Regions from separate parts of the Exiguobacterium sp. s157 genome, predicted to be linked through region 2. Evidence: predicted binding sites of a transcription regulator. Region 2 holds the regulator's gene; each other region holds the start of a gene.

Region 1 (8,042 bases), on a different contig from region 2:
TCGTTCAATCGCCGAACGCCGTCTACGTCTTTTGGGAGGTTTCTGACAGCGTCAAGGAGACGTTGTCGATGCAGTTCATGCGTCCGTGGGAAGATTTGCCGAAGGCGTTCCGTATCCTCGACATCACGTTGCTTGATTACGCGAGCGGGCATGCGAACCGTTCATATACGTTCGAATTACCGGAGATGACGAACAGTTGGTTCGTTCGGCCACTCGATCCGAACACGACGTATGTGTTCGAGTTTGGGATTCGGACGATGGAAGGGGAGTTTCTTCCGTTGCTCGCATCTTCACCGATTGATACGCCACGTGCGGAGCCAGCCGGCCATGGTCGTTTCGCTGAACCGGTACGACGTTGGCAATACGGGGAAGTCGAGTCTCCTGAACTGCTCGACACGCTACCTAAATATTCTGCATACCGATTCGTGCGCTGAGGAGGATTTATTTGATGAAACCAGGTTATTTTTCACTCGTCCTTCATGCCCACCTTCCGTACGTGCGACATGAAGAGAAACACCGCTTAGAAGAGAGATGGGTGTATGAAGCCATCTCCGAGACATATATCCCGATTCTTTGGCAAATCGACCGTCTGCAAAAGCCGCTTCATTGGACGGTCAGCATTTCACCGCCCGTCGTCGAGATGCTCGCCGACCCGCTCGTCCAGGACCGTTACGTGGAACATTTGGATGAGATGCTCGAATTGATTGAGATTGAGCTCGCCGAAGGACGGAGCGAACCGGAAGTTGAGACGCTCCATTTTTATCGCGGGCGCTACACCGATTTGAAAACAACGTTCCTGCATTGGGAAAAGAACTTGAACCATGCGTTCCGTACATATCGTGAGCAAGGGTTCATCGATATGGTCACATGTACGGCGACGCACGGCTTCAACCCGCACTTGTTCACGGAGCAGGCCGCCCGCACGGAAATCCGTACCGGTTTGAACTGTTTCGAGCGTCATTACGGGTTCCGCCCGACCGGCATTTGGTTGCCGGAGTGTGCCTATACGCCGGGTGTCGACCGCATCTTGTACGAGGAAGGCGTTCGTTATACGTTCGTCGATGAGCACGCTTTACTCGATGCCGACCCTACTCCGGACAAGGGGATTGGCGCACCGGTCTACTCGCCGCATGGCGTCGCCTTGTTCCCGCGTGACCAAATCATCTCCGGGAAGATTTGGAGCTCGATGATCGGGTATCCGGGCCATCCTGACTATCGCGAGTTTTATCGTGACCTCGCCTATGACCGCGACTGGGCGTATATTGAAAAGTTCATGCACCCAGAAGGGATTCGATTCGATACCGGTCTGAAGATGCACCGCATCACGGGCGACTCGGATGAGAAAGACTATTATGTCCGCGCCTGGGCCGAACATCAAATCGACAACCACGCCCTCGATTTTGCGCAGACGCTCGAAGGGCATCTTGAGGCCCATGGTGGACAAATGTTCCCGCCGTTCCTCGTGACGGCACCGTTCGATGCCGAGTTGTTCGGACATTGGTGGTTTGAAGGACCTGAATTCCTCGGCAAGGTCGCCGAGCGGCTCGAAGAGTTCGGAATCGAGACGATTACGCCGGCCCTGTTCCTCGAGCGCCACTTCCAAGACCTCGAGACAGTACACGTCTCGATGAACACGTGGGGGCGTAAAGGTTATGGTGATGTGTGGATCAACGAGCGCAACGAATGGATGCTCCGCCACTTGCACATGATGGAGACACAACTCGTCAAAGACGTGGCCGATTATCGTCACGCCTCACCGCTCGTCGATCGGGCGCTCATTCAACTCGTGCGACATTACGTCCTCGCCGTATCGAGTGACTGGGCCTTCATCCTCGACGGACAGACGACGGCCCAATATGCAGCCGAACGCTTCCGCGAGCACACACGTCTGTTCGCTGAGCTCGAGACCGCCCTATATCAAGACAAGTTATCGGATGAACTGCTCGCCGACCATTATCGCGCGTATCCGTTCCTTGATGATGTGGACATTGACATCGACACGTTCCTGTCTCCGCACGACTATTACGTGACTGAGGAACGTGGCAGTGAAGGCGAGGCGATTCTCGTCTTGACGCCAGAATATACAGGCAACGTCGTCGGTGATCTCGGACGCCGTGTCATCGACGAGGTCGAAGCCCGGGCGGCGGAAGGCGAGACGGTGTACGTCTTGACCCCGTTCAAGGAAGGGTTACCGGAGTATGAACGTCACAACCACGTCCACGTGTACCGCGTTCGTCTGACGAGCCCGTTCTTGGAGCACGTGATGAACCAAGTCGCGGCCCAAAACGTGGCGTACGTCAAACTTGCGCATGAGCTCGTGGCCAAAGTTCCGTTCAAAGCGATCCATCAATTTGATTGGATGACGATTCCTGCGGCACGTTCGCTTGCGAAAGCACTACAAGTTCCGTTATACTCAACTATGTTGTCCTTTGAAACGACCCGCAATCCGCACGGACACGGCGGTCTGTTCGACGCGATTCACCGAATCGAGAACAGCGTCCTCGCTGAAGCCGACACGGTGTACATCTGCGAACAACTATCGACTGAGGAAGTCGGAATGCGCTATGCGATTGGTGATAACGTAAAAACCTGCCTGCCGCTCGATGCTTCGCCATACGGGCAAAAACGTTTGAAAAAGAACACGAAATAACCTTGCTTTTTCAAATAAAAATTGGTAGGATAATTGAGTATGCTTAGACTGTAAAGCAAAAGCACTTGATACAACATTAGTAAGATGGGAGTGAAAGAAATGCGCGTTAAAATCACACTAGCTTGCACAGAAACAGGCGATCGCACGTACATCACGAAGAAAAACAAACGTAACAACCCAGAGCGCCTCGAATTGCGCAAATACAACCCACGTCTCCGTCGTCACACGCTTTACCGCGAAGTGAAATAATGAGACTGGCCGTCACTCATGTGGCGGCCTTTTTTTTGAACAAGGGGGAATTGAAATGATTGAAAAGAAACAACTTCGGCAAGCCGTACATCGTCAAATCCGTGAACTCGACGACCGGTCGGACCGGGACCGCGTCATCATACATACATTGACCGAACTGAAGGCGTGGCAAGAGGCGGACACGGTGGCTGTTACGCTCGCCCTCGATTTAGAGATTGATACGTTGCCGCTCATCCGCTTAGCATGGAAGGCAGGAAAATTGGTGTTTGTGCCGAAAGTTACGAAACAGGGACTCACGTTCCATGAGATTCATTCGCTAGAAGACCTCGAGCCGGGCGTCATGAATATATTGGAGCCGACGACTGAAGCGACGATGCGCTCGATTGACGTCTGTATCGTCCCCGGCCGCGTGTTTGACCGGTCCGGCTATCGAATCGGATGGGGAGGCGGCTATTATGATCGCTACCTCGCCACGTACAAAGGGACGACCATCGCGTTGGCCTATGACGTTCAACTGCTCGATGAGATCCCGATTGAGCCACACGACATTCCTGTCGAATTCATCGTGACGGAAAGGGAAACGATTTTATGTTCGCCATCTTCGTTGTAACTTGTTTGGTGGCCTTTGCCGGCTATCGATTGCGCTCGTTGACCCGCTCCGGTGCCGTCTTGACGGTCGTGACGGGGACGGTCATCGGCTACGGTTTCGGTTGGTTCGGGCTCTATTTACTCGGTGTCTTCTTCTCGACATCGTCGCTCGCCTCGAAATATCGTGCCCGGGACAAGGCGCCTGTCGATGAGATTGTTGAGAAATCGGGTCCCCGTGATTTCGTACAAGTGCTCGCCAATGGGGGCGTCGGCATGGTGACGGCGCTTGGAATGATTCTTGCGCCAAACGATGCCTGGTTATTCGCCTATGTCGCCTCGATTGCCGCAGCGACGAGTGATACGTGGGGATCTGAGTTCGGCGTCCTCGCCAAGCAGAAACCGCGCTCGATTCGGACGTTCCGTGAAGTCGAACCGGGAACGAGTGGTGGGGTGTCCGTGTTCGGTACGGTCATGTCGATTGTCGGGGCCACGGTCATCATCCTCGCCTCGCTTCCATTTATCGAGATCGATGTGACGTTCGCGCTCGTCTTGATTGCTCTCGGATTGAGCGGCAGCGTCGTCGACACATTGTTAGGGGCCACGGTGCAACGGAAATATCGATGCCGTGTGTGCGGCAAATTGACCGAGAAGAAAATGCATCATCGTGAGCCGACGGCTTATGTGTCGGGCTGGCGTTTTCTCGGCAATGACGCCGTCAACTTTTTGTCGATCGCCGCGGCCGCGACGATTAGTTTCCTCTTGTTACGATGAGGGTAGTACAGAAAATGTAGATGTTTCAAACGAATGTGAATTTTGTCACAATATCGCCAAAGTGAAAACGGTTTCCTTAGTAGTGAGTGTTTGTGAATGATGTTACAATCTTTATGTAACAGACATAACAAAAACATGAAACAGATTGTTCGAAGGGTGGAGAATCAATATGGAAACATTAAATCATGCAAAAGTAACACGCGTCGCGCTCGTTGGGGCCGGAGCGGTCGGTGCCAGCTTTGCGTACCAATTGACGACAGCAAGTCTTTGTGAGGAACTCGTCATTATCGACATCAACAAATCGAAGGCGGAAGGCGAAGCGATGGACTTGAACCACGGCGTCTCGTTCGCTTCTTCACCGATGCGCGTCTGGGCAGGGGACTATACGGACTGTGGTGCAGCAGATATCGTCGTCATCACTGCCGGTGCTCCGCAAAAACCGGGTGAAACTCGCCTCGACCTCGTCGAGAAGAACGCCAAAATCATGAAATCGATGATTGGGGACATCATGGCATCTGGATTCGACGGCATCATCATCATCGCCTCGAACCCGGTCGACATCATGACACATTTGGCTTGGAAATACTCAGGTTTACCGAAACACCGCGTGTTCGGATCAGGAACGGTACTCGATACGTCACGTCTCCGTTACATGCTCGGTGACTATTTCAACGTCGATCCACGCAACTGCCACGCCTACATCATGGGTGAGCACGGAGACACGGAATTCGCGGCCTGGAGCAACGCCCGCATCTACGGGAAGTCGGTCGAGCAGTTGCTTGAAGAGAACGACGAGTATACATGGGAAGACCTCGAAGACATCTACGTCAACGTTCGGGACGCGGCTTACCACATCATCGAGCGCAAAGGCGCGACGTACTACGCCATCGGCCTCGGTTTGCTCCGTCTCGTCAAGGCTGTGCTCCGTAACGAGAACACGTTGTTGACGGTCGGCGCACATTTAGATGGTGAATACGGCTTGAACGATATCCATATCGGTGTACCGGCCATCATCAACCGCCAAGGAGTCCGTCAAGTCGTGGAAATCGAGTTGTCAGACGAAGAAAAACAAAAGATGCATCATTCGGCAGAAGTGTTATTGAAAACGATGCAACCTGTCTTATAAGAACGATTACTCGTTCTGTCATGACCGTAGTTGGCTCCCGCCACTACGGTTTTTTTGTGGACCGACGGAAGAGCGGGGCAGATTGGGGCGATGCTCGATTTTGTCGTCCTGCCTAAATTCCTTTAGAATGAAAGTATAGAAGGAGGTGAGCCAACATGACAGAACCAGCTTGTTTTTGGGAAGATGTATATCGTGCCGTCGAAGCAGGAGGACGCATCGAGGGCGTCTTAGAGCCGTCGCGGGCACTTTTATTGTTCGACACGAAAGCGGGGGATGTCTATCACCTCTACATACGGACAGATAAGGCGTGGGCGAACCATGTCGCCTTGGACGTCGAGGCGGTCATGAACTCGTTTCGCTTGGCCCGAATCGGCCGCGAGAAGCTCCATGTCCACATTTATGGTGACCCGCTCGTCGATGAAGAGCGTCTGTCGTCGCTCACGTTCCCGATTGCGGCAAAAGTGAAGCTCGAGATGCGGCCGTGCGCCGAAACGGAAACGTCATATCGCCCGCGTGCCGTCGCCCTCGACCAACAACGGAAAAATGAACTGAAGCAACGGTTCGCCTTTGGGAAGCCTCAGTTCGTCTATGCGCTCATGTTCGTGACGTTCCTCGTCATGTGGTTCGCCGAATCAATCGGCTCGACGCTCGATCCGAACACGCTCATCCGCTTCGGTGCGAAAGTGAATCCTCTCATCGACGAAGGAGAATGGTGGCGTCTGATCACACCGATGTTCCTTCATATCGGTTGGTTCCATTTCGCCATCAACATGTTCGCGCTCTGGTCACTCGGCCCGCTCGTGGAACGGATGTACGGGTCGACGCGTTTCGCCACCATTTATCTGTTGGCAGGTGTCATCGCCACGGTCGCCTCGTATGCGTTCAGCGAAGCCATCTCGGCCGGCGCGTCCGGGGCATTGTTTGGGCTTGTCGGCGCACTGCTCTATTTCGGACTGCGCGACCGCTCCTTATTTATGAAGACACTCGGCCCTCCACTGTTTATTATGTTAGGATTAAACGTGGGACTCGCTTTCGTCCTTGGCGCTAGTTTGGACCATTCCGCACACGCGGGTGGACTCGTCGGGGGCTTTCTGATGGCGGGAGTGGTCGGCTTACCGGATGAACATGTGAAGAAACGTCGCCTGCTATTTGCGGGGCTCGTGTTCGTGGCGTCCGGCATATTATTTTGGCTCGGCTACAATCGATGACAAAGGAGTAAGGGTATGATTGAAACGTTGAAGCAATTGGTTGAAATTCCAAGTCCGTCCGGGATGACGGACGAGGCGATCGGATTCGTCGAACAAGAACTGACGGCACTCGGGATCCCCACGAAACGCTTGAACAAAGGGGCGCTTCTGGCGACATTTGAGGGCAAATCGAATCGAGCCCGCCTGTTGACGGCCCATGTCGATACGCTCGGCGCGATGGTGAAAGAAATCTTGCCGAGCGGCCGCTTGCGCTTGACGCAAGTCGGCGGATACGCCTGGACCGCAATCGAAGGGGAGAACTGTCTGGTTCATGCCGAGACGGGTGCGCCGATTGAAGGAACGATTCTCATTCATCAATCGAGCGTCCATGTCTATAAGGATACGAATAGCGCCGAACGGACGGCGTCAACGATTGAAGTGCGCTTGGACGCGGACGTCCATACAGCCGAAGACGTAAGGGCCCTCGGTATCGAGGTCGGGGACTTCGTCTCATTCGACCCGCGCTTCCGTCAGACCGACGCCGGTTATATCAAATCACGTCATCTCGATGACAAGGCGTCCGTTGCCATCTTGCTCGATTTGGCGAAAGATCTGGTCGAGGCGGAGTTGCCACACCCGGTCCATTACTTGATCTCGAACTATGAAGAGGTCGGGTTCGGGGGCAACGCCGGAATTCCCGAAGCGGTGACTGAATATATCGCTGTCGATATGGGTGCGCTCGGGGACGGGCAACACTCGGACGAGTATACAGTTTCGATTTGTGCGAAAGATTCGTCAGGCCCGTATGATCTCGGGTTGCGCCGTCAATTCACCGCGCTATGCCGTAAACATGACATCGCCCATAAAGTCGATATCTATCCGTACTATGGATCGGACGCCTCGGCTGCAATCGGAGCCGGCTACGATGTGCGCCACGCGCTCGTCGGACCAGGCATCGAGTCAAGCCATAGCTATGAGCGGACGCATCTCAAATCGCTCGAAGCGACCCGGGAACTGCTGTACCGTTTCGTGCTCACCGCGATGGAGGACGAACGATGAAAAATTTTTATGACGTCCAGCAATTTTTGAAATCGTTCGGCACGATCATTTATATCGGTGAGCGCGATGCCGAAATCGGGCTCATGATGATGGAACTCGATGAGTTGCATGCGGGCGGAATGATTGAACAACGGGAATATGATACGGCCAAGATTATTTTGACCCATGAACTGAAAAATTCAAGAGATTGACAGAAAAACCCCTAGTGCAAAGGTTTGCACTAGGGGTTTAATAGTGTAAACTATGGGATGAAAGCGATTTAATCGAGACGAGGAGTGGAACACATGAAGTGGTTATTAGGAATCGACATTGGTGGAACGACGGTGAAGATGGCCGTCCTCGATATGAACGGGATTATTTCTGACAAGTGGGAGATTACAACGGATATTCGTGAGAACGGGGTACATATTCC
Region 2 (8,042 bases):
CGACTGATAGAAGTGTCCCCACACCGAGCCTGGGGTGTAAAAGTTGTGGACGGTCACGTCGACCGGCCAAACGACGAGGCGGATGAACAGCGTGCTCATGAGTAGGCCGCTCAACAAACTGATCACAATCCCGCTCCACGTCTGGATGATGAAGCCGATGACGACCGGCAGGAAATAAAACAGGAACGACGGAACGATCGTCGGTTCCCCGCGAATCAGCTCGGATACGAATTCCGTCCCCGTCGGCACGATATAGGCGAGACCGGTAAGAAAGGCGTGCATCCATTCGATTCGCATCGCACGGAATCGCATCATGAATGGAGCTCCTCCCATTCTGCATACAGTGCCGTGATCGATTCTTTCGTCGCGTCGGACTCGGTCGACAGTTCCTGTGCCCGAGCGAAGTCGTTGAAGACGTCCGGTTCACACAAGAGCTGCTCGATTTCCTCGAGACGGGCCTCGTGTTGTTCGATGGTGAGCTCGATTTCCTCGATCCGTTGTTTCATCCGGCGTTCCTCACGTTGCTGCTCCTTGTCGGCGCGCTGTTTCTTGACGATGACTTGTTTCGTCTCTTCGCGGGCGAGTCGGGCCAGTTCTTCAAGTTCTTCTTTCTTCTCGACATAATATGAGTAATCGCCGAGGTATTCGTCGATGCCGTTCGGCGTGATCTCTAAGACGCGCGTCGCGAGCCGGTCGATGAAGTAGCGGTCGTGCGAGACGAATAGGATCGTGCCCGGATAGTCGACGAGGGCGTTCTCGAGAATCATCTTCGAGTCGAGGTCCAAGTGGTTCGTCGGCTCATCCAAGATGAGCAAGTTCGGTTGCTCGAGCTTCAGTTTCGCGAGCGTCAAACGGGCCCGCTCTCCACCCGACAGTTCATGGACGCGCTTCATGACGTCGTCGCCGCTGAACAGGAACTGGCCGAGCAGGCTCCGCACTTCTTGTTCGCGCATGAGCGGCCAATCGTTCCAAATCTCGTCGATGACGCGGTTGGCATCCGACAAGTTCTGTTGCTCCTGGTCGTAGTAGCCGATTTCGACGCCGGTACCGTAGCGGATGTCACCGGTAAGGGCCGGCTGTTGTTTCGTCAACACTTTCAAGAGCGTCGATTTGCCGACTCCGTTCGGGCCGACGAGGGCGACCGATTCGCCGCGCTGCAGTTGGAAGCGGAGCTGCTGGGCGATTGGTTCCTCATAGCCGATGGCGAGGTCGCTGCCGCTCAACACGTCGTTCCCACTTTGGCGTTTAATCGAGAACGAGAGGACGGCACTACGCTCATCACCGTCCGGCGCTTCCATTCGGTCGACTTTCTCGAGACGCTTGCGGACACTCTGGGCCCGCTTCGTCGTCGTTGCCCGGGCGATGTTACGCTGGATGAAGTCCTGCATCTTGGCGATCTCTTCTTGTTGCGAATCGAACTGCTTCTTCTCTTGCTCGTAAATGGCAGCCTTCTGTTCAAGGTACTTCGTGTAGTTGCCGACGAAGCGACGGCTGCGGTGGCGGGACAGCTCATAGACGACCGATACGACGCGGTCGAGGAAGTAGCGGTCGTGGGAGACGATGAGGACGGCGCCTTTATAGCCGCTCAAATACTTCTCGAGCCAGCCGAGTGTCTCGATGTCCAAGTGGTTCGTCGGCTCATCCAAGATGAGCAGGTCGGGACTTTGGAGCAGCATCTTCGCGAGGGCGAGACGTGTCCGTTGTCCGCCGGAGAGCGTATCGATGCGGCGTTCGAAGTCGTCCGGATAGAAACGCATCCCGTGAAGGACGGAGCGGATCGTCGCCTCATATTGATAGCCACCGCGGTCTTTGAACGTGTGTTGTTCTTCATCGTAAGACGACAGCAGACGCTCATAGGCGGCCGGGTCGTTCAAGATGCGCTCAGAACCCATGTCTTGTTCCATGCGGCGGAGCGTCTTCTCCTGTTCGATCAAATCGGTGAAGACGGTGAGCATCTCGTTCCAAATCGTCTCGTTCGACTCTAACCCTGAATCTTGGGCGAGATAGCCGATGGTGACGTCTTTCGGCTTCATGATGTCACCTGAATCGTAGTTGTATTCCCCGGCGATGACTTTGAGCAGCGTCGATTTGCCGGCGCCGTTGCGGCCGACGAGGGCGACACGTTCGCCTTCTTGAATCTCGAGTTTGACGTTCTCTAAAATCGGCTCGACGCCGAATGATTTCGATAAGTTATTGACTTGCAGTAGGATCAAGTGAAAAAACCCCTTTCTCTCTATTTAGTATACTTTATTTCTTCCCCATTTCAGGTATATTCATTGAGTGGTCATGTGAATTCGTTTACAATCAAGGTGTATGAAATTAGATTCGTTTGAAACGCGTCGTAAAAAGGAGGCTCTTTCCGTTGAGTCAAAACGAACCAAAGATTCCGCAAGCGACAGCCAAACGGTTGCCACTATACTATCGGTTTATCCAAAGCCTACATTCATCAGGAAAACAGCGTGTCTCTTCTGCTGAACTGAGCGAGGCGGTCAAGGTCGATTCGGCCACGATCCGTCGCGATTTTTCGTACTTCGGTGCGCTCGGTAAAAAGGGATATGGCTATAACGTACAGTATCTGTTAGACTTTTTCCGTAAGACACTGAATCAGGACGAGATTACGAACGTCGCCTTAGTCGGGGTTGGTCATCTTGGGACAGCTTTCGTCAACTATAACTTCCTTAAAAACAATAACACACATATCGTCGTCGGGTTCGACGCAGACGAGACAAAAGTCGGCACGACGATGTCCGGTGTCCCGATTCATCACGTCGATGAGATGGAACAGATCATGAAACAGAACAAGATTGACGTCGCCATCTTAACGGTGCCGTCTGCCTATGCGCAGCCTGTCGCGGACGACTTGGTCCGCTTCGGCATCAAAGGCATCTTGAACTTCACGCCGGCCCGTCTTACGGTGCCGGACACGGTCCGCGTCCATCACATCGACTTGTCGATCGAACTCCAGTCGCTCATTTACTTTATGCAACACTATCCATCTGCTGAGGGGGTCCATCAATAATGGAATTACTATCATCGTTGCTCGTCGTCGGTATTCCAGGAGGCGCAAGTATCTTCATTATCGCCATCGTCGCGCTCATCATCTTCGGGCCGAAGAAATTGCCTGAATTCGGACGCGCCGCTGGTCAAACGCTCCGTGAGTTCAAAAATGCCACGAACGGCATGATGAACGAACATGACGAGAAAGATAAGAAAGAACTTGAGAAGAAAGAGCAGTAATCATGAATCATCAACCTGATCAAGAGCGGGCGCTGTCCGATCACTTGACAGAGCTGCGGAGACGACTGATGCTGTCGGCATTTGTCGTCTTTGCCTTCTTTTTGATCGCTTTGCCGAGTGTCAAATACGTGCTCGCCTATCTGCAGGCGGACCTCGTCGAACGAGGGCTCGAACTGAACGCCTTTGGGGTCGCGGACCCGCTCATGATTTACTTGAACTTGGCGCTCGTCATCGGGCTCGTCACATCCGGTCCGTTTCTACTGTATCAACTGTGGGCGTTCGTCGCACCTGGTCTGCATCCGAACGAGCGGAAAGCGACGCTCGCCTATATCCCGATCATCTTCATCTTGTTCCTGATCGGTCTCGCGTTCGCCTATTATTGGTTGTTCCCGCTCGTCCTCGATATCTCGACGGACCTCGGGCAAGACCTCGGGCTAACGCAAATCATCGGGGCGTCGAACTACTTCACGTTCTTGCTGCAACTGACCATCCCATTCGGACTGTTGTTCCAGTTGCCGGTCGTGACGATGTTCTTGACGCGCATCGGTGTCGTGACGCCGTACTTCTTATCAAAAATTCGGAAGTATGCGTACTTCGCCTTGTTCGTCATCGCCGCGTTCATCACGCCGCCGGATTTGACGTCGCATCTCATGGTGTCATTGCCGCTCTTCTTCTTGTATGAAATCAGCTTATCGATTTCACGCATCACGTACCGGGGCGTGCTCCGTCGTGAGAAAGAGGCGATGGTGAAAGAGCAGATGGATTTGATGAAACAAATGAATGAGAAGTGAGCATCGTTCCTTAACGGGACGGTGCTTTTTTGTTGTCACAGTGGGTGTTCAAACTTTCGACATATTTACGTGAAAAAGTGAGCAAAAGGATTGTCAAACCTTCTTGTGAAATAGTACACTAAGTTCAGAAAGTAAATGTGATATTTATCACAAACACTAACTTGCCTAACACTCAAAGGAGAGACAACCATATGAAAATCGCAGTCATCGGATGTACACACGCAGGAACAGCAGCCGTCAAAGGATTACTCGCCAAGCACGACAATCTCGACATCACGGTATATGAGCGCAACGACAACGTCAGCTTCCTCTCGTGTGGGATCGCCCTCCACGTTGGCGGTGTCGTCAAACGTGCTGAAGAGCTCTTCTACGCGTCACCGACCGAACTCGAAGAACTCGGTGCGACGATGCGCATGAAGCACGACGTGTTGAACATCGACACGGAAGCGAAGACGGTCCATGCGAAAAACCTAGACACGGGAGAAGACGTCTATGACACGTTCGACCGTTTGATCGTCACGACTGGTTCATGGCCGATCGTCCCGACGCTTCCTGGCATCGAGATGACTGGGATTGAGCTCTGCAAAAACTATGGCCACGCCCAACGCATCATCGAGCGGGCAAAAGACGCGACGAACATCGCCGTCATCGGTGCCGGCTATATCGGCGTCGAGCTCGTCGAAGCGTTCGAAGTGTACGGCAAACACGTCACGTTCATCGATAGCGCCGACCGCATCTTGAACAAATATCTCGACAAATCGTTCACGGATCAACTTGAAGCAGATATGACGTCACGCGGCATCGACCTCGAGCTCGGCCAGACGGTCGAAGCGTTCCGTGGTACAGATGGAAACGTCACACACGTCGTGACCGATAAAGGTGAGTTCGAGGCCGACCTCGTCATCCTTTGTGTCGGCTTCCGCCCGAACACGGGACTCCTTCAAGGCCAAGTCGACATGCTCGGCAACGGCGCCATCATCGTCGACGAGTATATGCGCACGAGCAACCCGGACGTCTTCGCGGCTGGTGACAGCTGTGCCGTCTATTACAACCCGGCGCGCACACACGCCTACATCCCGCTCGCGACGAACGCCGTCCGCATGGGAACGCTCGTCGCAGAGAACTTGATTGCACCGCGTGTCCGTTATCAAGGGACGCAAGGAACGTCAGGTCTCCGTCTCTACGATTGGAACATTGCTTCATCAGGTCTCACGGAAGAAGCGGCCGGCCTGTTCGGTCTTGACGTCGAGAGCGTCATGATTGAGGATGCGTACCGTCCGGAGTTCATGCCGACAGCGGAACCGGTTCAGTTCAAACTCGTCTATGAAGTCGGCACACACCGCGTCGTCGGAGGACAAGTCCTCTCGAAAGCGGACATGACGCAAGCGGTCAACACGTTGTCGCTCGCCATCCAAAACGAGATGACGGTTGAAGAGCTTGCCTATGTCGACTTCTTCTTCCAACCGCACTACAACAAGCCATGGCACTTCATCAACAGTGGGGCGCTCGCGGCGATGAAAGATAAAGTCAACGCATAAAAAAACTCGGGAGCCGCGGCTTCCGAGTTTTTTTATAGATAGCGTGGGGCGTCCTTCATCGAGTTGGCGAGAATCATGTAGATGAGGACGTTCCCCGGTACGATTAAAAAGAGCAGACGAACGCCGAGCGGGGATAATTCGAAGTATTCAGCGATGCCGCCGCAGACACCGAAGAGTGAGCGGTTCGTGGCGGATTTGCGAAGCGGACGTTGCATAAGCATGGCTCCTATCTCACATATGATATAAAAATTTTACCATATAAATTGGTGGCAAGCGTACAATGCACACAGGTTTTTCTTCGTCTGAAGCCGGGGAAGGGGTAAGAGAAAGGCTACGGCACGCAGACGAAGAACTGTGAAGGGGAGTCGGACTATATGAAGATTGGTATTTTAGGAGCAGGGAAAGTCGGACGGACGCTCGGGCGCAAGTTCGAGGACGTTGGCTATGAAGTGTTGTACGGGACGCGCTCGGAGCGCGAGGGGACGATGTCGCTCCAAGAAGTGGCGTCGAACGCGCAAATCCTGTTGCTGACGACGCCGTTCGCGGCGGCCGTCGATTTGATTCAATCGCTCCGGGACTTGGACGATAAGATTGTCATCGACGTGACGAATCCGATTGCGAAAGAGTTTGACGCCATCGAGCGGCCGGAAGGGAAATCAGGGGCCGAACATCTGCAGGAGCTCGCTCCGCACGTCCGCATCGTCAAGGCGTTCAACCAGACCGGCGTCGAGAACTTGGAGAACCCGAACATGTCGATGATGTTCATCGCCGGTGACGAGCAGGAGTCGGTCCGGGCCGTCCAAGACCTCGCCTCGAAGATTGGCTTTGACGCTCATACGCTCCGGCACTTGAAGCTGGCGCGGGAGCTCGAGTCGCTCGCGTGGCTATGGATTCATTACGCGACGAAAGAACGGAAGCACCGGAATTTCGCGTTCTACTTGAAAGAGAATAGTTTCTAATAGAAAAGACGGTCACGCATTGGCGTGACCGTCCTGGTCGTTAAAAGGCAGCTTGACGCTCAGAGCGAGTCTTCAACGATTCGATCGTCTCGCGCTCGATGGCTTCGACTTCGCGTTGTTGCCAGCCTGGCATGAGGAACGCGTCGACGAGCGCCCAAATGCCTGCTACGAACAATCCAACGAAACCAATCAAGACGACGGTAAGGATGATTGAACCAACCGTAAGAGCTAGCATCCCAAGGGCGCTACCTGTCTTTTTAAAGTAGAAACGGTGTGCGCCGAAACCGCCGAGGAAGAACCAAAGCAAATACGCGACGACGAGATTACGTTTCTTTTTCTCGACTTCGCTGTTGACGAGGAGCATTTCCTCCGTCGATAAATCGGTACGTGAATAATTCATGATAGGATGTGCCTTCTTTCCGAGAATTGATATAATGAATGCAGACTTTATTGTACCGGGAAACGGATGAATTCCCATGATTTTCTATTTTTTTTGGAAGTGAGGAATGAACCAATGGGTTTTGCGATTGTGACGTTCATCGTCGCGTTTATTCACGTCATCGCGGGAGCGGTCGTGTTACATAAATATCCGCAATATAAGTCGATCGCCATCAGTGTGATCGTACTAGGTTTCTTATATGGTGTGTTGACGGTTGGGTTTATTGTGTTATGAAAAAATCACCAACGATGCTACGTATTCGGGGGAAGTTCTCGAATCAAGAGGTATTAAAACTAGGGACGGGCGTTATGCTCGGGTTTGTCGTATTGGAGCTGCTGCTCGGGGACGTGCCTCAAAGTACTTTGATGTCGTTCGCGTTCGTCCTCTATTACTGGCGCCGTGACGTGGCGTATGCACAAGGTGACGCGAGAGGGAAGGCCATCGGGGAACAGGCAAGTACGTTCACGCTTCGCGTCGTGATTGTCCTCTTGATGATCGGCTTCTTCATCTCGTTCCGTGTCGAGACACTCGACCATTCCTTGCGTGCTCTCATGCATTACGGGTTGGCACTCATCTTCGGGTTAAAGGGCTTTGGTCTCTGGTTTTTTCAAGACCTCGAACCTTCTACCGAACGTCACGCATAACATAGCGGGAAGACCTGGCCGACGCGATATTTTTGTTTGTATTCTTGAGCTTATTTGATGCAGACTAGCTAACGATAACGATGCTACTATGGCATCGATTTCATCCACGCGTTGAAAGGAATGTACATGATGAATGAGTGTCAAGACTTCGAGACCGGTCAGGTGAAAGCCTGACCGGTCTTTGGTTGAAGTTCCTCGATAACGTGAATAGGACAAAGAGTGCTGTTATTGTATGCATTGGAATGGAAGGAGTCTTGTTATGTGTACAGCAATCACGTACGCTCCGCACGCCCACTACTTCGGCAGAAACTTAGACTTGAACGTGTCCTATCACGAACAAGTGACGATCACGCCCCGACACTATCCGTTCAACTTCAGACGGATGGGCGAGAATGCGAACCATTACGCGATGATCGGGATGGCGACCGTCGTGG
Region 3 (8,042 bases), on a different contig from region 2:
CGGTTTTCACACCGTCCATCTTTTCTAATAAATGATAAAGGACGGAAGACCCACTAACGCTTGAGAGGACATGATCCCCTTTCCACGAAGCGTCAAGGCGAGACATGATGACAATTTCTTCATCCCCTTCCCCTTGTTGAACATACTCTATGTACGGTATTTCTTCGCAGTACGGTTCGATGACAATCATTTCGCCATCACGAAAAGCTTTGGCCGCCTCTCCATCGACTCCGGTACCCCCAATCGGTAATGTATAGGAAACAATCACGAAGCCGCTCTCATCCGGTTCATTCGGATGCGGTGTAATGACGTAACCGGCTGCCCCTGCTTCAGCGAGTTTACCTAAGTAACGGTTGGCCGCTTCATCATTATCGATGACCCCGTAATAATCTGACGTATAGGCCGTATGCGACTTTTCGAGAGAAGTGTCTGTCATCGGTAACACAATCACTTTGCCTTCCACTTGTTCGATGGGGTCATCCCAGTTCATATGTAAAAGTTCACCTTTGATCTCCTGTTCGAGCGCCATGCTCGAATATCCTTCAAAATAATCGTCGCCTAGATAAATGTCCGTCCAATAAGTAGAGCGCTCCACGTAATGAACGACACGCTTCGCACTCACTTCTAGCTCTGTACCAAATGTGTCAAAAAACTCAAAACTATCGTAACTATCTGCATCCCGATCTTGTGACGCAAAATATTCAGCCGTTTCATATGGACTTGTTGATGAAAGCGGATTGAAATAAAGAAAAACGGTAAATAGTGCCGACAGTAAGCTGTACATAATTGTCATCTGCGTATCTCCATCAAAAAAACTCACCAATAAATGGTTGTATTATCCTATTATATTAAGTGATCTGACAATTTTATATTTCTTTTTCACAAAAAAACGGCCTCCCTCCGAACGAGGGAAACCGTTTGATTGGTGCAAGACTTATACGCCTTCGTAAGCAGCGTACATGATCTCTTTCAATTCTTCAACGAGCGGCATTTTCGGGTTAGCCGTCGTACATTGGTCTTCGAACGCGTCGACTGCCATCTTGTCGACTTTCGCGTCGAGGTCCGCTTTCTTGATGCCTTGGGCTTTGAACGAGAGTTTGATGTTCAAGCGCTGACCGAGCTCGATGATCGCTTGGATGAGCGACTCGACGCCTTCTTCCGTCGTGCTGGCTGGAAGTCCGAGGTAGCGCGCGATTTCAGCGTAACGCTCGTCGGCGATGAATGACTCATATTTCGGGAACGCCGCGAGTTTCGATGGGCGTGTCGCGTTATAGCGAATGACGTGCGGCATAAGGATCGCGTTCGTCCGTCCGTGTGGGACATGGAACTCGCCACCGATTTTGTGTGCGATCGAGTGGTTGATACCGAGGAACGCGTTCGCGAAAGCCATACCAGCCATTGTTGATGCGTTGTGGACTTTCTGACGTGCTTCGGCGTCACTGCCGTTCTCATACGCTTTCGGGAGGTAATCGAAAATCATCTTCATCGAACGAAGCGCGAGTCCATCCGTATAGTCGTTTGCCATGACCGAAACGTACGCTTCGATGGCGTGTGTCAATACGTCCATTCCTGTATCCGCCGTGATTGAAGCTGGGACCGTCATGACGAACTCAGGGTCGACGATGGCGACGTCCGGTGTAATCGCATAGTCAGCGATCGGGTATTTGACGTTGCGTTTCTTATCCGTGATGACCGTGAACGGTGTCACTTCAGAACCCGTACCTGATGTTGTCGGGATGGCGACAAACATCGACTTGTTACCGAGCGTCGGGAATTTGTACGTCCGCTTGCGGATATCCATGAATTTTTGGCGAAGGTTCGAGAACTTCTCTTCTGGGCGTTCGTAGAAGAGCCACATGCCTTTCGCGGCATCCATTGGTGATCCACCGCCGAGTGCGATAATCATATCTGGTTGGAAGTGACGCATCGCTTCGGCACCGCGCATGACCGTCTCAACTGACGGGTCTGGCTCGACTTGGTCGAAGATGCGGTACTCGACGCCAGCAGGCAAGTTTTTGACGACTTTATCGGCAAATCCGAGTTTGACCATCATTTCATCCGTGACGATCATCGCCCGTTTTTTCGATGTGAGCGATTGAAGGTACTGGACCGAGTTTTTCTCAAAGTAAATCTTTTCAGGGACTTTAAACCACTGCATATTCACGCGACGTCTCGCCACCTTTTTCACGTTGAGTAGATGTTTCGCCGTCACGTTCTCAGAGACGGAGTTTTTACCGTACGACCCACAACCGAGTGTGAGTGATGGTGTCATTTCGTTATAGAGGTCACCGATCCCACCGTGTGCCGTTGGCGAGTTGACGATGATGCGGCAAGCTTTCATCCGGAGTCCGAATGCGAGGATGGCGTCGTCGTCAGTCGAGTGGATCGCTGCCGTATGTCCGAGACCACCGATTTCGAGCATCTTCTCTGCGATGGCAAATCCTTCTTCACGCGATTGGACTTTATAAGCACCGAGCACCGGGCTGAGTTTCTCATGTGAGAGCAGTTCTGTCGCACCGACCGTCTCGAGTTCGGCGATCAAGATTTTTGTATCGGCCGGGACTGTGAGTCCAGCTCGTTCGGCGATCCAGGCTGCAGGCTTCCCGACGATTTCCGGGTTGACCGCACAAGAGTCTGTTTTAATGACGAGTGTCTCGAGTTTTGCTTTCTCTTCTGGTGAGCAGAAGTAGCAACCGAGCGCCGTCATTTCGGCTTTCACTTCTTCGTACACTTCTTGGTCGACGATAATCGCTTGTTCAGATGCACAGATCATCCCGTTATCGAACGTTTTCGACAAGATGACGTCCGAGATGGCACGTTTTACTTTTGCTGTTTTGTCGATGTAGGCCGGAACGTTACCAGGACCGACGCCAAGGGCTGGTTTACCAGTCGAGTAGGCTGATTTGACCATCGCCGCTCCACCAGTTGCGAGGACCATGGCGACTCCTGGGTGGTTCATGAGCGCTTTCGTCGCGTCGAGTGACGGTTTTTCAACCCATTGGATCAAGTGTTCCGGAGCTCCCGCTTCGATGGCTGCGTCACGAAGGATGCGTGCCGCTTCACTTGAACACTGTTGTGCCGACGGGTGGAAACCGAAGATGATCGGGTTACGTGTTTTGATGGCGATGATTGCTTTGAACATCGTCGTTGATGTCGGGTTCGTGACCGGTGTGACCCCGGCGACGACACCGACTGGTTCAGCGATGTACGTGATGCCGTTTTGCTCATCGTCCTCGATGACGCCGACCGTCTTCTCGCCACGGAGTGAGTTATAAATATATTCTGTCGCAAAGATGTTTTTGATCATTTTATCTTCAAACACACCGCGACCTGTTTCTTCATATGCATGTTTCGCGAGGGCGACGTGTTGTTCGAGACCGGCTAACGCCATCGCTTGAACGATCGCATCGATTTTCTCTTGGTCGAACGTCATCAATGTCTCAAGCGCCGTGTGGGCTCTAGTGACGAGCGTATCGACCATCTGTTCTGCTGATGTTTCTACTACTGCTTTCTCTTTAACTGCCATGTTGGTTTCCTCCTCATGAATGAGAGCTTATACTGTTGACTTGATGGAGAGCACGGGGCAATCAGTTGGTTTGAGAAGAGTTTGTGCTTTCCTTCACATTCATAGAATACAATGTTTCTCGCATTTTGTGCGTGACAACAATGTGAACTCTTTCACAATATTTTTTAGGAGAATGAGGATAGGGCTTGCTTTTTCATATGACGCTCAGTAAAATCGAATGCGTTTTCATGAAAATAAAGCATATGCGATATGTAAACGCTTACATCCATTGTGTCCATGATGAGGCGAATGCGCTGTGCAAAATGTCACGGGATGAGGATTGGTCGTCCACCCTGCGCTCGGTCGTGTATAATGAAGAAAGAACCTAATTAGGAAGTGACATGATTATGCCGAGACAAGACGCAGCCGATCAGTTCGTGAAACTGATCCCATTAATTCGCCGGAAGTTATTACGTCGTTCCGACCTTCCGCAAATCCCAAACTTAAACTTTTCCCACTTTCATCTCCTCATGTTGATTGAAGATGAAGGTGCGGTCACGAACGGACACATCAGTGAGACGTTATCGATTGCCCCGCCGAACGTGACGCCGCTCATCACGAAGCTCGTCGATGAGGGCTACATCACCCGCGTCCCGGACGAACGCGATCGTCGTGTCATCTGGAATCAACTGACCGAAAAGGGCGAACTCGTCCTCCGCGAGCGTCGGGATTCGTTCCGTCGCCTGTTCGAGGACCGTCTCGCGTTTCTGAACGAGGAAGAGACGGACCGCCTAATCGACAGTTTGAAGACGTTGACGGAGATCGTCGAGAAGATGGATAAAAGCGAGGGATGATTTTTGCTCGTCAACATCCACGTCTTCTTATATAATCGAGGATGAATCAATCGAACAATGGAAAGAGAGATGACATGTAATGGGTCGTAAATGGAACAACATTAAAGAGAAAAAGGCGTCAAAAGACGCCAATACGAGTCGCATCTATGCGAAGTTCGGCCGTGAAATCTACGTAGTCGCCCGTCAAGGGGAACCAGATCCAGAATCAAACCAAGCACTCAAGTTCGTCGTCGAACGAGCGAAGACGTACAACGTCCCGCGCGCAATCATCGACCGCGCCATCGACAAAGCGAAGGGCGGCGACGAAGAGAACTTCGATGAGCTCCGCTATGAAGGATTCGGACCGAACGGCTCGATGCTCATCGTCGACACGCTCACGAACAACGTCAACCGGACGGCGTCTGAAGTCCGCGCCGCTTTCGGTAAAAACGGCGGCAACATGGGTGTCAGCGGGTCAGTCGCTTACATGTTCGACGCGACGGCTGTCATCGGTGTCAACGGCATGTCTGCTGACGACGTACTCGAACTCATGATGGAGCACGACCTCGGCGTCCGTGATGTCATCGAAGAAGATGAGACGGTGATCGTCTATGCGGAACCAGAAGCGTTCCATGCCGTCCAGACTGCCTTCAAAGCAGCAGGCATCGAGACGTTTGAGGTCGCCGAGTTGACGATGCTGCCACAAAACGAGATTGCCCTCGACAACGAGTCGAAAGAACAGTTCGAAAAACTACTCGACGTCCTCGAAGACCTCGAAGACGTGCGCCAGGTATACCATAACGTTGAAGGATGACGAACGAGCGATAACTTTTCGGAGTTATCGCTTTTTTTGAACAATCGATTTGACAACCCGAAACACGTATGTTAAATTTCAAAAGTCTTTATCATATTAAAGTGATAACAAGAGAAAGAGTTTTGAATGAAAGGTGTTGGAAATGATGAATGCTGTCTTATTAGCTGTTATCGTATTATTCGCTCTTGCGATCAGTCGAGTTCACATCGTCTTATCGCTCATCCTTGCCGCGGTCGTCGGTGGTCTGGTCGGAGGTCTCGGGTTTAATGAGACGTTGACCGCCTTCAGTGACGGGCTCGGCGGAGGTGCGACGATCGCCCTCAGTTACGCGTTGCTCGGCGCATTTGCCGTCGGTCTATCAAAAACAGGGCTCCCAGACGTCCTGGCTGAAAAGTTAATCAGCATGTCAGGCCGCGACGTCACAGGCAAAAGTGTGACCCGGGTCAAGGCATTGTTGCTATCGTTCCTCTTATTACTAGCAATCAGTTCGCAGAATGCGCTACCGATTCACATCGCGTTCATCCCGATCGTCATCCCGCCGCTCCTCGTGCTGTTTAACGAGTTGAAGCTCGACCGCCGTCTCGTGGCGACGATTCTCACATTCGGTCTCGTCACCCCGTACATGTTACTCCCGGTCGGATTCGGCGGCATTTACTTGAATGAGATTTTGCTGCCGAACGTGGAAACGAACGGCATGACCGTCGGTGATGTCAACATCGTCAGCATCATGGCCATCCCGGCCCTCGGTATGCTCGTCGGTCTCATCACCGCCTTCTTCCACTATCGGAAGCCGCGTTCGTATGAGACGATTCAACTCGGACCAAGCGACTATGAGGTCCGGACGTTGAGCCCGCTCAAGATTTGGCTCACGGCCGTTGTCATCCTCGTCGTGCTCGTCGTACAGCTTCAAACCGAGTCGATGATCGCCTCGGCCGTCACAGGACTCATCTTGTTGACGTTACTTCGCCTCATCCCTTGGTCAGAGGCCGATGACATCTTCACGAGCGGCATGCGCATGATGGCCTTTATCGGCTTCGTCATGATTGCAGCAAGCGGTTTCGCCGCCGTCATCCGCGCGACCGGTGCCATCGAACCACTCGTCAGTGGTGCGAGCGGCATTATGGGTGACTCACAATTTGTCGCCGCACTCGTCATGCTCCTCGTCGGACTCGTCATCACGCTCGGCATCGGTTCGAGTTTCTCGACGGTTCCAATCATCGCGGCCATCTTCGTCCCGCTTTGCATCCAGTACGGTTTCTCGGTCGAGGCGACGATCGCCATCATCGGGACGGCCGGTGCGCTCGGTGACGCCGGTAGCCCGGCGAGTGACTCGACACTCGGCCCGACGAGCGGCTTGAACGCCGACGGTCAACACGACCACTTGCGTGAGACGGTGTGGCCGACGTTCCTTCACTACAATATCCCGCTCATCATCTTCGGTTTGATTGCCGCCATGGTACTGTAATCACTTCCGATTGCGCCGCGCGTAAATCGTGCCGAGTAAGACGAGCACGAGTAAGAACCAAATCCCGGTATACATGAGGATTTCGATAATCATTGCTAACTCCTCCTAAATATCCATGTAAAAAAGGAGCGACATCGCGTCGCTCCTTTTTATGATGAAGTTTTTAGCTGTTGTTGACAAGTGTTCAAGTATCCGTCGACGGTATCCGCGACTTCGCGGCCTTCCCGGATCGCCCAAACGATCAAACTTTGTCCCCGTCTCGCATCCCCTGCGACAAACACACCCTCGACGTTCGACGTATAGTTATGGTTCGCCTCGATGCCGACCTTCCGGAGTTCATGTTCCGGTCGTTCGAATCCGATGGCGACAAGCACGAGATCGGCTGGATACGTCTCGATCGAACCGTCGACGACGAAGAATGTCGCCTGTCCGTCCGGTTTGACGATTTTCTCCATCCGTTCCGTCTCAATCCCGACGACCTGATCCCCTTGTTTGATGACCCGGTTCGAACGAATCAAATACGTGCGCGGGTCACGGTCGAAGTGTTCGATTGCTTCCGCATAGGCATAATCGGTCGACAACGTGTCCGGCTGGAGCGGCCATGGCCGTTCCGCTGCCCGGAACATGCCTTTCTCCGGGTGCTTCCCGAACTGTGTCACCGACTTGGCGCCTTGACGGATCGCCGTCGCCACACAGTCCGCGCCCGTGTCACCGCCACCGATGACGATGACGTCTTTCCCGTTCGCGTCGTATCGGGCGTCGAGCGATTTCCCGCCGAGCGTACGCGTCGACTCGGTCAAATAATCCATCGCCGGCTCAACGCCTTTGGCATCATCCCCATCGATGCCGAGCGTACGTTGCTTTTGAGCGCCGGTCGCGAGAATGACGGCATCGTACGTGTGACGGAGTGACTCGATCGTCACATCGGTCCCGACGTTGACGCCCGTCTTGAAGCGGATCCCCTCCGCCTCGAGTAGACGTACACGACGCCGGACGACATCTTTCTCGAGCTTCATGTTCGGGATGCCATAGAACAACAGGCCGCCCGCCTCATCCGCTTTCTCATAAATCGTGACCGCATGACCGAGCTGATTCAACTGATCGGCCGCTGCGAGCCCGGCCGGCCCGCTACCGATGATGGCGACACGGCTTCCGGTCCGTTTCTGGACGTGACGAGGTTTGACCCAGCCTTCCTCGAACGCCCGGTCGATAATCGTCCGTTCGATCGATTTGATGGCGACCGGGTCCTCACTGATGCCGAGCGTACACGAGCCTTCACACGGCGCCGGACAGACACGACCCGTGAACTCTGGGAAGTTGTTCGTCTCCATCAATCGCTCGTAGGCCCGATACCAATCTTGATCCGAGACAAGCTTGTTCCACTCCGGAATCAAGTTGTGAATCGGACAACCGATCGTCTCTTGT
Region 4 (8,042 bases), on a different contig from region 2:
CGAAACCGTATCTCATCTTGATCACGTTACTCGTCGTCACCCAGTTCGCCTGGCTCGGCGTCTTCCTATGGAGCGAGACGAATATGTATGAAGAAATGCGTCGTGCTGGAACGCCGGATTACACTTTGACGTTCGGGAATTATCTTGGTGGCACACCGTTCATCTTGTCGATTGGGGTTGCTGTCACGGCGATGGTATTCTTCAGTTTTTGGATTTGGTACCGTGACTTCCAAGGCCGTGGGACGTTCATGATGCGCCTATTGCTCATGCCGCAACAACGGATGCTCGTCTTCGGTGCGAAGCTAGTGACGATGATGTTGATGATCCTTGGCTTGTTCTCCGTCCAGTGGATTGCGCTCAAACTCCAGTACATAGCGTTTTCGAGTTGGTTGGACTCGCAAATGATTCCGATGAGTGGCTCCTTCGAACAGGCCATCGGCTACGATGGGGCGCTTTCGGTCATGTTCCCGGCGTCACTGTTCAACTTCTTTGTCCATCAAGTATTAATTGCCCTCGCCGTCTTATTCATCTTCGCATTTGTGTTGATTGAACGGAGCCTGTGGCAACGGACGGTGTGGGCGCCGTTCCTCGCCTTATTGATGATTGGGGTTGTCGTAGTTGTGCCGATGATTGGGTTCTTTATCATTGAGAACTATCTGTTCATGGAAGAGACGCTGGCCGTCTTCACTCTTATTTTAGTGATTTGGTTTATTGGGGTCGTTTGGATTGGATATCGTCAGTTGACGAAGAAATTAAGTGTGTGAGGTGAGCAGATGAAACGAATGTGGAATGTGGCCGCGCTCGGTGCGGTCGTCATCATCGGGCTCGGTACGTTCGCCATTGATTCGAAAGCATCAACGGCGGAGTGGGTGCTCGATGTCAAAACAAATGAAAGTGTATGGGAAAATCAAAAGATACAAGCCTTTTATGAAACTGAGGATGAGGTCCAGGAACGGTTTGAAATCACCAGGTCTGGTAGCGAAGTGACGACCCATTTAAATTACGTCGAAGAAGCGCTTAAACAACGCGAACGGGTCAATCCTACGATGCGAAAGTTCTATCGTCAAATGACAAACCTTAGTTTCACCCAATCGTTACGCACGAAAGAGGAGTATGTCGGCATCGGACAAAAAGGAAACGATGAAATCGTTCTTTTCCGAACCGAAGGCAACGACATTGCCACGACAACGTTCCCGTCAAATGTCAGCGGTGCAGTGGAAGTCATGGAAGGGAACTGGCACGGCATATTCGTTCAAGATGGTCGTGTTCATTTGATTTATCGTGACGGTTATGACAGACAGGCAGCAACAAAAATCGCCGTATTTGATGAAGGGGCGGCTGAAATCACCCTTGAAGAAATCTCAATAGAAGACGGCTTTATTTCTAGTGTTGTCGGAACATCTAGGTTTTACGATGAGAACCGGATGACCATCGCAGCCGATAATCGTTTCCTCCCGGTACGTCTTGGGACATACGAAACGATAACCGAAGATGGTCAGACGTACACGAACGAGACGGAACGTCCAGGCGTGTATGCCTATGACACCGAAGAGAAGCGTGTCGTCGAGTTAAAAGCTGAAGGGGATATGTGGGGCGCAACCGTCTATGAGGATCAATTAATCGTCTTGCAGGAAGATGGGACCGAATTCGTTGTCGACTTGAAGACAGGGAAGCAATCGACGCGACAAGTCATCGATGGTTCGGTCGGTACGACTTGGTATGTCGATAACCAACTGTATCATATTCGCCCGACGAAAGATGGGGCCGTTATCGACGTCTATCAAGATGGGAAAGCCATCTCGAGCGCCGTCGTGAAGGCGACGAATGATGCGGCGAAGGCATTGTTATCCAACACGAAATATTATGTACAATAACAAATAACCGAGAGGCAGCCGCCTCTCGGTTATTTTGATGGTTTCGGGACGATGACCCCGTCTTCTAAATCGAGCAACATGTCGATCAGTTCTGCACAGAACTCTGGGAACTGATCGAGGAACGCACCCGGACCGACCTCATCGGTGAAGTCGATATACAGGTCCGACACGTTACCGGCCATTTTCGCCGGAAGAGCGAGGAACGCCGACCCGAAACGCCAGCTGCCTCGGATATCGAGCAGCTTGCCGAGCATGATGTCACCGACCTCACGTTTTTCCGGGAGATTGACGCGATACGTCTCTTTCGTCTCCCAATCGCGCAGTCCTTCCTCGGTCACTTCAAACACCGAGCAACGCGGGACCGCCAAGCCACGGAGCGCGTGATACAAGGCAGGGGACATGTCGGCTTTTTGATCTGCCAAGTAGCGGCCGTGCGGTGTCATCCCGTCCTCGTCCGTCTCGAAGAAGACGGCCCAGTCGATGAACAGGTCGCGGAATAGCTCGGCGTCTTTCAACTGCCATGTGCCTTCCGAGGCGATCTCTTGAATATAGTTCGTCCAATGTGTGCTGCGCGCGAGCGCGGCTTGCTCATACAACTTTTTCAGCTCGGCCAGCAATTCGGACTCTTCTACAAGCAAAGGGAATGGAATTACTTTCCGGTCTTTTTTCATCGGCGCGGTCCTCGTTTGTTCGCAGGACGCTTCACGACCGGCGGTTTATCCTCGATCCGTTTCTCGATGACGTCGCCACGATAAATCTCGAGTTCTTTCAATTCCACGCCTAGCTGGCGAGCGAACGATTTCAAGTGCGTCAAGTCTTCGTCCGTCACGAGCGAGAGCACGGTCCCGGCCGCATTCCCGCGTGCCGTCCGGCCCGAGCGGTGAATGAAGTCGTCAATCGATTCTGGCAAATCGAAGTGGACGACGTGCGTCACTTCTTCGATGTCGAGACCACGGGCCGCGAGACCTGTCGTGATGAGGAGTGGATAGTCGCCTTTCCGGAATTCGCGGAGCGTCTCCACGCGTTCGCGTTTCCCTTTTAGGCTGTCGAGCATCCGGTAATTCACTTTCATTTTATCGAGTTCGCCTCTGAGTGGTGGCAAGAATGAGCGGTTGTTGATGAAAGCGAGCGCTTTGACGCCGTTGACATGTGACAAACGACGAAGCAATTCCGGCTTATAGCGGCGTGTCGTCAACATATAGCCGTACGTCACTTGACTGCTCACAGCTCGTTCGATTTTCACGTGTGCCGGCTCCTTCAAGAACGGGGCAGCCCATGCTTGAAGCGTGTCTGTGAGCGTTGCCGATACGAGGGCGATTTGATGTTCGTGCGCCGTGTGCTTGATGATGCGTTCGGCAGCTTCTGTTAATCCGCTATCGATGATTTGGTCAGCTTCATCGAGGACGATTGTGTGCGTCTCATGAAGCTTCAATTTTTTCTTGTCGATCAGTTCGACGAGTCGGCCCGGTGTCCCGACAATCAAATGGGGCTTTTTCTTCAAGCGGTCGATTTGACGTTTCAATTCGACACCGCCAATAAATGAAGCGATGCGGACATCACCTTTCTCGGTGAAGCGTTGCGCGACCGTTTGAATCTGCATGACGAGCTCACGCGTCGGCGCGACGATGACGACTTGAATCCGGTCGTTCGAGGTGTCGATTTTTTCAATGGCGGGTAACAAATAAGCAAGCGTCTTCCCGGTACCTGTCGGCGCTTCGATCGTGACGTCTTTTCCGTCAAGAAGAAGCGGGAAGGCTTCGGCTTGGACCGGCATTGGTTCAGTAAAGCCAAGGCGATCCCAGGCTTCGTTAATAAATGGTTTTGTAAAGTTCATATCAATTCTCCTTATCGTGGGGCAAAAACAAAGGAAGCATAAGCGCTCCCTGTCTTAGATATAGCGAACATGTTCAGTATCTTGGTCGAATGAAGAACGGAGTGTCTGTGTGAACGTCTGTCCGTCCTCGATGAGTTTGATGTGCACATCGATTTGGTCAGCCGACGCCTCGACGCCTTCGACGGTGAAGCCTTGATACACACGATACTGCAATTCTTTCGTCAACCGTTCGTATGAAGCGAGCTCTGGATACGTCGCTGCCACGTCAATCGGGCGCGAGATGAGAGCAACGAGCAAGTTATCGCGGTAGTCGATGAAATCCTCGTTTTCGATGTCGTCGTCAAACCGAATCCAAAAACCTGCGTCTTCAAATTCTGTGATAAATCCATCACGTTGTTCACCGTTCGCTTCTACTTTAAGGGAGATGCGGTCACCGGCTTTCAAGTCGTGATCAGCTGTCAATAATTCGTACGTCATGGGAAGAACCCCTTCCTCTTCTACAATGTTCTGCCTTCATTGTGTCCGATGTAAGGCAAAAATTCAAGTTCTATCCCTGAGTCGTGATATACATCACACTAAAAACTGTACAAATCGTCACATCCGAATTCAGATGATACAGAATCGACTTGAATTGCGTCGTGACGTGATTTATCTGTTTCATAGTTAATGAGAAATACGTTATAACAGAATTTAAAGCGCTTACAAAAACGGCTTCACGCCAACGTTCATGAGATTGTTACAACTTTCACAAGAATGTAAAACATAATGTTCACGTTTTCACGTACACTCAACTTATAGAAAGCACGCAGTTATCTCAACTATGAGGAGTGACCCACAATGGCAACCGAAATTAAATCAGCCTGGTCAGGATTTGTACCTGGGCAGTGGACGAACGAAGTGAACGTCGGTGAGTTTATCCGTTTGAACCGACATGAGTACACAGGAGACGACCGTTTCCTCGTCGGACCGACCGAAGCGACGAATCGTCTTTGGGCACAAGTGATGGAATTGACGAAAGAAGAGCGGGAACGCGGTGGTGTTTGGGCCGTCGATCAAAACAACCCATCGACAATCGTCTCGCACGGACCGGGATACTTAAACAAAGAGCTCGAGAAAGTGGTCGGCGTTCAAACGGACGAGCCGTTCAAACGTTCGATTCATCCGAACGGTGGCATCCGAATGGTCGACGCTGCACTTGAATCGTATGGCTTCGAGCCGAACCCTGAAATCACAAAGATTTATTCGGAAATCCGCAAAACGCATAACCAAGGTGTCTTCGATGCGTATACACCTGAGATGCGAGCAGCACGGAAGTCAGGGATTATCACAGGACTTCCTGACGCTTACGGCCGTGGACGGATTATCGGCGACTACCGTCGCATTGCCTTGTACGGGTTAGACTTCTTGATTGCCGCACGTAAAAAAGATTTGGCGAACCGTGGCGGTTTCTTATCAGAGGCAGATATTCGGACACGGGAAGAAATGTCTGAGCAGCTCCGGGCCCTCCAAGAGTTGAAACAACTCGGTGCGGCGTACGGGTTTGACCTCGGCCGTCCGGCGGAAAATACACAAGAGGCGTACCAATGGGTATACCTTGCATATCTCGCAGCCGTCAAAGAACAGAACGGCGCCGCCATGTCACTTGGACGTGTCTCGACATTCCTCGATGTATACGCAGAACGTGACATCGAAGCAGGTCGTTTGACCGAGTCGGACGTTCAAGAAATCGTCGACCACTTCATCATGAAGCTTCGAATCGTCAAGTTCTTGCGCACGCCTGACTACAACGAATTGTTCTCGGGTGACCCAACATGGGTGACCGAGTCAATCGGTGGGATGAGTGAGGATGGACGTTCGAACGTGACGAAGAGCTCGTTCCGCTTCTTGCATTCACTCTCGAACCTCGGGCCAGCACCAGAACCGAACTTGACGGTGCTTTGGTCGACGAAATTGCCAGAAGGCTTCAAACAATATTGTGCGAAGATGTCGATTGAGACGTCCGCCATCCAATATGAGAACGACGACCTCATGCTTCCAGAGTTCGGTGACGATTACGGCATCGCCTGCTGTGTGTCACCGATGAAAATCGGGAAACAGATGCAGTTCTTCGGAGCCCGCGCCAACATGGCGAAAGCACTCCTTTATAGCATGAACGGAGGCCGTGATGAGAAGAGCGGCGACCAAATCGCACCGGTTTGGGAGATGAACACCGAGGACGTGCTCACGTACGACAAAGTGTATGCCGACTTCGACCGGACGCTCGATTGGCTCGCCGAGCTCTATGTCAACACGCTCAACGTCATCCACTTCATGCATGATAAATATGCATACGAACGAATCGAGATGGCGCTCCACGACCCTGAGATTTTACGGACGATGGCATGTGGCATCGCCGGCCTCTCGGTCACGGCGGATAGTCTTTCAGCCATCAAATATGCGACCGTGAAACCGGTCCGCAACGAGCAAGGCATTGCCGTCGACTTCGAGACAGAAGGCGACTTCCCTAAATTCGGCAACAACGACGACCGTGTCGATGCGATTGCCGTCGAGCTCGTCGAGTCGTTCATGCAAAAAGTACGCAAGCATAAAACGTACCGCGATGCGCTCCATACGCAATCGGTCTTGACGATCACATCAAACGTCGTTTACGGCAAAAAGACAGGGAACACACCGGACGGACGTCGCGCCGGCGAACCGTTCGCACCTGGTGCGAACCCGATGCATGGCCGCGATACGAAAGGGGCAGCTGCGTCGCTCTCATCAGTCGCGAAACTCCCGTTCGAACACGCACAAGACGGAATTTCATACACGTTCTCAATCGTACCGAAAGCGCTCGGTAAAGAAGAAGTGGCCCGTGAACTCAACTTGGCGGCACTCCTTGACGGTTATATGGGCGGCGAGCATAAAGGACATCACTTGAACGTCAACGTCTTCAACCGTGAGACGTTGCTCGATGCGATGGAGCATCCGGAAGAATATCCACAGCTCACGATCCGTGTCTCTGGCTATGCGGTCAACTTCATCAAATTGACACGGGAGCAACAAATCGACGTCATCAACCGGACGTTCCACGGTTCATTGTAAACAAAGGCTTGGCGGCCTTCACTCGAGGGCCGCTCATTCGTTAGGAGGTCATTTCGATGACAATGGGATATGTACACTCGGTCGAATCGTTTGGAACCGTTGACGGCCCGGGAATTCGTTTTATCGTCTTTTTACAAGGTTGTGCGCTTCGTTGCTTGTATTGCCACAATGCTGACACGTGGGATTTCAAAAAGAATAACCATCGTTCGGCCGAGGACGTCATTCAAGAAGCGCTCAGCTATCGTCCGTTCATGGAAGCGTCAAAAGGCGGCATCACGATTTCTGGGGGCGACCCGCTCGCGCAGCCAGAGTTTTTAGAGGCGCTCTTGCGTGAAGCAAAGAAACACGGGCTTCATACGACACTCGACACGTCCGGTGCACTCCGTCCCCCTAACTTGGATGCGATTTTAGACCATACGGACCTCGTGTTGCTTGATATCAAACATATCGACGATGACATGTGTAAGAAACTGACAGGACGGAGCAACGTCAACACGCTCGCGCTCGCTGAACATTTATCCGAGCGCGGAACGAAAATGTGGATTCGCCACGTCCTCGTCCCGGAATGGACACTTGATGAAGGAGCGCTCCGCCGCACGGCAGCGTTCATTCAAAAGCTCGACCACGTCGAGAAAGTCGAAATTTTGCCGTACCACGAGATGGGCGTCTATAAATGGGAGGCGCTCGGTCTCGACTATCCGCTCAAAGGAATTAAACCCCCGACGACGGAAGAAGTCGAATGGGCGGAAGGGATTTTACAAGGAACCGTTTAAAAAACTGCGCAGACCATCATGGTCTGCGCAGTTTTTGGATTACAAATGTTTTTGACTGACGTGCTGACGGATGGCGGCCTCATCGAGAGGACGTTTGGCGACGCCGGTCTCGACGGCGGCTTTGGCGACCGCGACCGCCACGGCCGGTGCGATTCGTTCATCGAATGGGCTCGGGATGACGACACCGTTCGCCAAATCTTCTTCGGTCAATAAATCGGCAATCGCGTGGACGGCCGCTTCCTTCATCTCCTCATTGATTTCGCTGGCGCGAACGTCAAGTGCGCCCCGGAAAATACCTGGGAAGGCGAGGACGTTGTTCACTTGGTTGGCGAAATCGGAACGGCCGGTCGCGACGACACGCGCCCCGGCTTTTGTCGCGAGGTCTGGCATAATCTCCGGAATCGGGTTCGCCAGAGCGAAGATGATTGGATCGACGGCCATCGAGCGGACCATGTCTTCCGTGACGGCCCCGGCCGC

Evidence for each region. The regulator Rex, encoded in region 2, represses fermentation and respiration genes when NADH is low (regulators of the CRP and FNR family bind a similar motif). The targets are predictions, from matches to a motif close to TTGTGAAATATTTCACAA.
Region 1: the regulator Rex is predicted to act here: its motif matches at 4,292-4,309, upstream of KNP67_RS09110 (L-lactate dehydrogenase).
Region 3: the regulator Rex is predicted to act here: its motif matches at 3,667-3,684, upstream of adhE (bifunctional acetaldehyde-CoA/alcohol dehydrogenase).
Region 4: the regulator Rex is predicted to act here: its motif matches at 4,442-4,459, upstream of pflB (formate C-acetyltransferase).

What each region holds. Positions count from the first base shown of each region.
Region 1 covers NZ_JACSLQ010000004.1:58,031-66,072, reverse strand. The annotation lists gene KNP67_RS09135 (DUF4912 domain-containing protein) at 1-434, shown strand, start outside; gene KNP67_RS09130 (1,4-alpha-glucan branching protein domain-containing protein) at 449-2,650, shown strand; gene rpmG (50S ribosomal protein L33) at 2,735-2,899, shown strand; gene KNP67_RS09120 (5-formyltetrahydrofolate cyclo-ligase) at 2,955-3,509, shown strand; gene KNP67_RS09115 (DUF92 domain-containing protein) at 3,488-4,258, shown strand; gene KNP67_RS09110 (L-lactate dehydrogenase) at 4,428-5,384, shown strand; gene KNP67_RS09105 (rhomboid family intramembrane serine protease) at 5,540-6,592, shown strand; gene KNP67_RS09100 (M42 family metallopeptidase) at 6,608-7,630, shown strand; gene KNP67_RS09095 (YqgQ family protein) at 7,627-7,821, shown strand; gene KNP67_RS09090 (ROK family glucokinase) at 7,915-8,042, shown strand, end outside.
Region 2 covers NZ_JACSLQ010000008.1:9,444-17,485, forward strand. The annotation lists gene KNP67_RS13185 (hypothetical protein) at 1-315, opposite strand, end outside; gene KNP67_RS13190 (ABC-F family ATP-binding cassette domain-containing protein) at 312-2,213, opposite strand; gene KNP67_RS13195 (redox-sensing transcriptional repressor Rex) at 2,363-3,019, shown strand; gene KNP67_RS13200 (twin-arginine translocase TatA/TatE family subunit) at 3,019-3,237, shown strand; gene tatC (twin-arginine translocase subunit TatC) at 3,240-4,028, shown strand; gene KNP67_RS13210 (FAD-dependent oxidoreductase) at 4,220-5,566, shown strand; gene KNP67_RS13215 (PspC domain-containing protein) at 5,599-5,781, opposite strand; partial or broken gene KNP67_RS13220 (NADPH-dependent F420 reductase) at 5,938-6,525, shown strand; gene KNP67_RS13225 (TM2 domain-containing protein) at 6,566-6,925, opposite strand; gene KNP67_RS13230 (hypothetical protein) at 7,040-7,198, shown strand; gene KNP67_RS13235 (hypothetical protein) at 7,195-7,608, shown strand; gene bsh (choloylglycine hydrolase) at 7,868-8,042, shown strand, end outside.
Region 3 covers NZ_JACSLQ010000001.1:673,155-681,196, reverse strand. The annotation lists gene KNP67_RS03525 (zinc-binding metallopeptidase family protein) at 1-793, opposite strand, end outside; gene adhE (bifunctional acetaldehyde-CoA/alcohol dehydrogenase) at 935-3,526, opposite strand; gene KNP67_RS03515 (MarR family winged helix-turn-helix transcriptional regulator) at 3,913-4,359, shown strand; gene KNP67_RS03510 (YebC/PmpR family DNA-binding transcriptional regulator) at 4,439-5,152, shown strand; gene KNP67_RS03505 (Na+/H+ antiporter family protein) at 5,298-6,617, shown strand; gene KNP67_RS03500 (glutamate synthase subunit beta) at 6,767-8,042, opposite strand, start outside.
Region 4 covers NZ_JACSLQ010000006.1:68,726-76,767, reverse strand. The annotation lists gene KNP67_RS11920 (hypothetical protein) at 1-764, shown strand, start outside; gene KNP67_RS11915 (hypothetical protein) at 774-1,874, shown strand; gene KNP67_RS11910 (hypothetical protein) at 1,904-2,545, opposite strand; gene KNP67_RS11905 (DEAD/DEAH box helicase) at 2,542-3,708, opposite strand; gene KNP67_RS11900 (hypothetical protein) at 3,763-4,185, opposite strand; gene pflB (formate C-acetyltransferase) at 4,546-6,792, shown strand; gene pflA (pyruvate formate-lyase-activating protein) at 6,849-7,565, shown strand; gene KNP67_RS11885 (NAD(P)-dependent malic enzyme) at 7,605-8,042, opposite strand, start outside.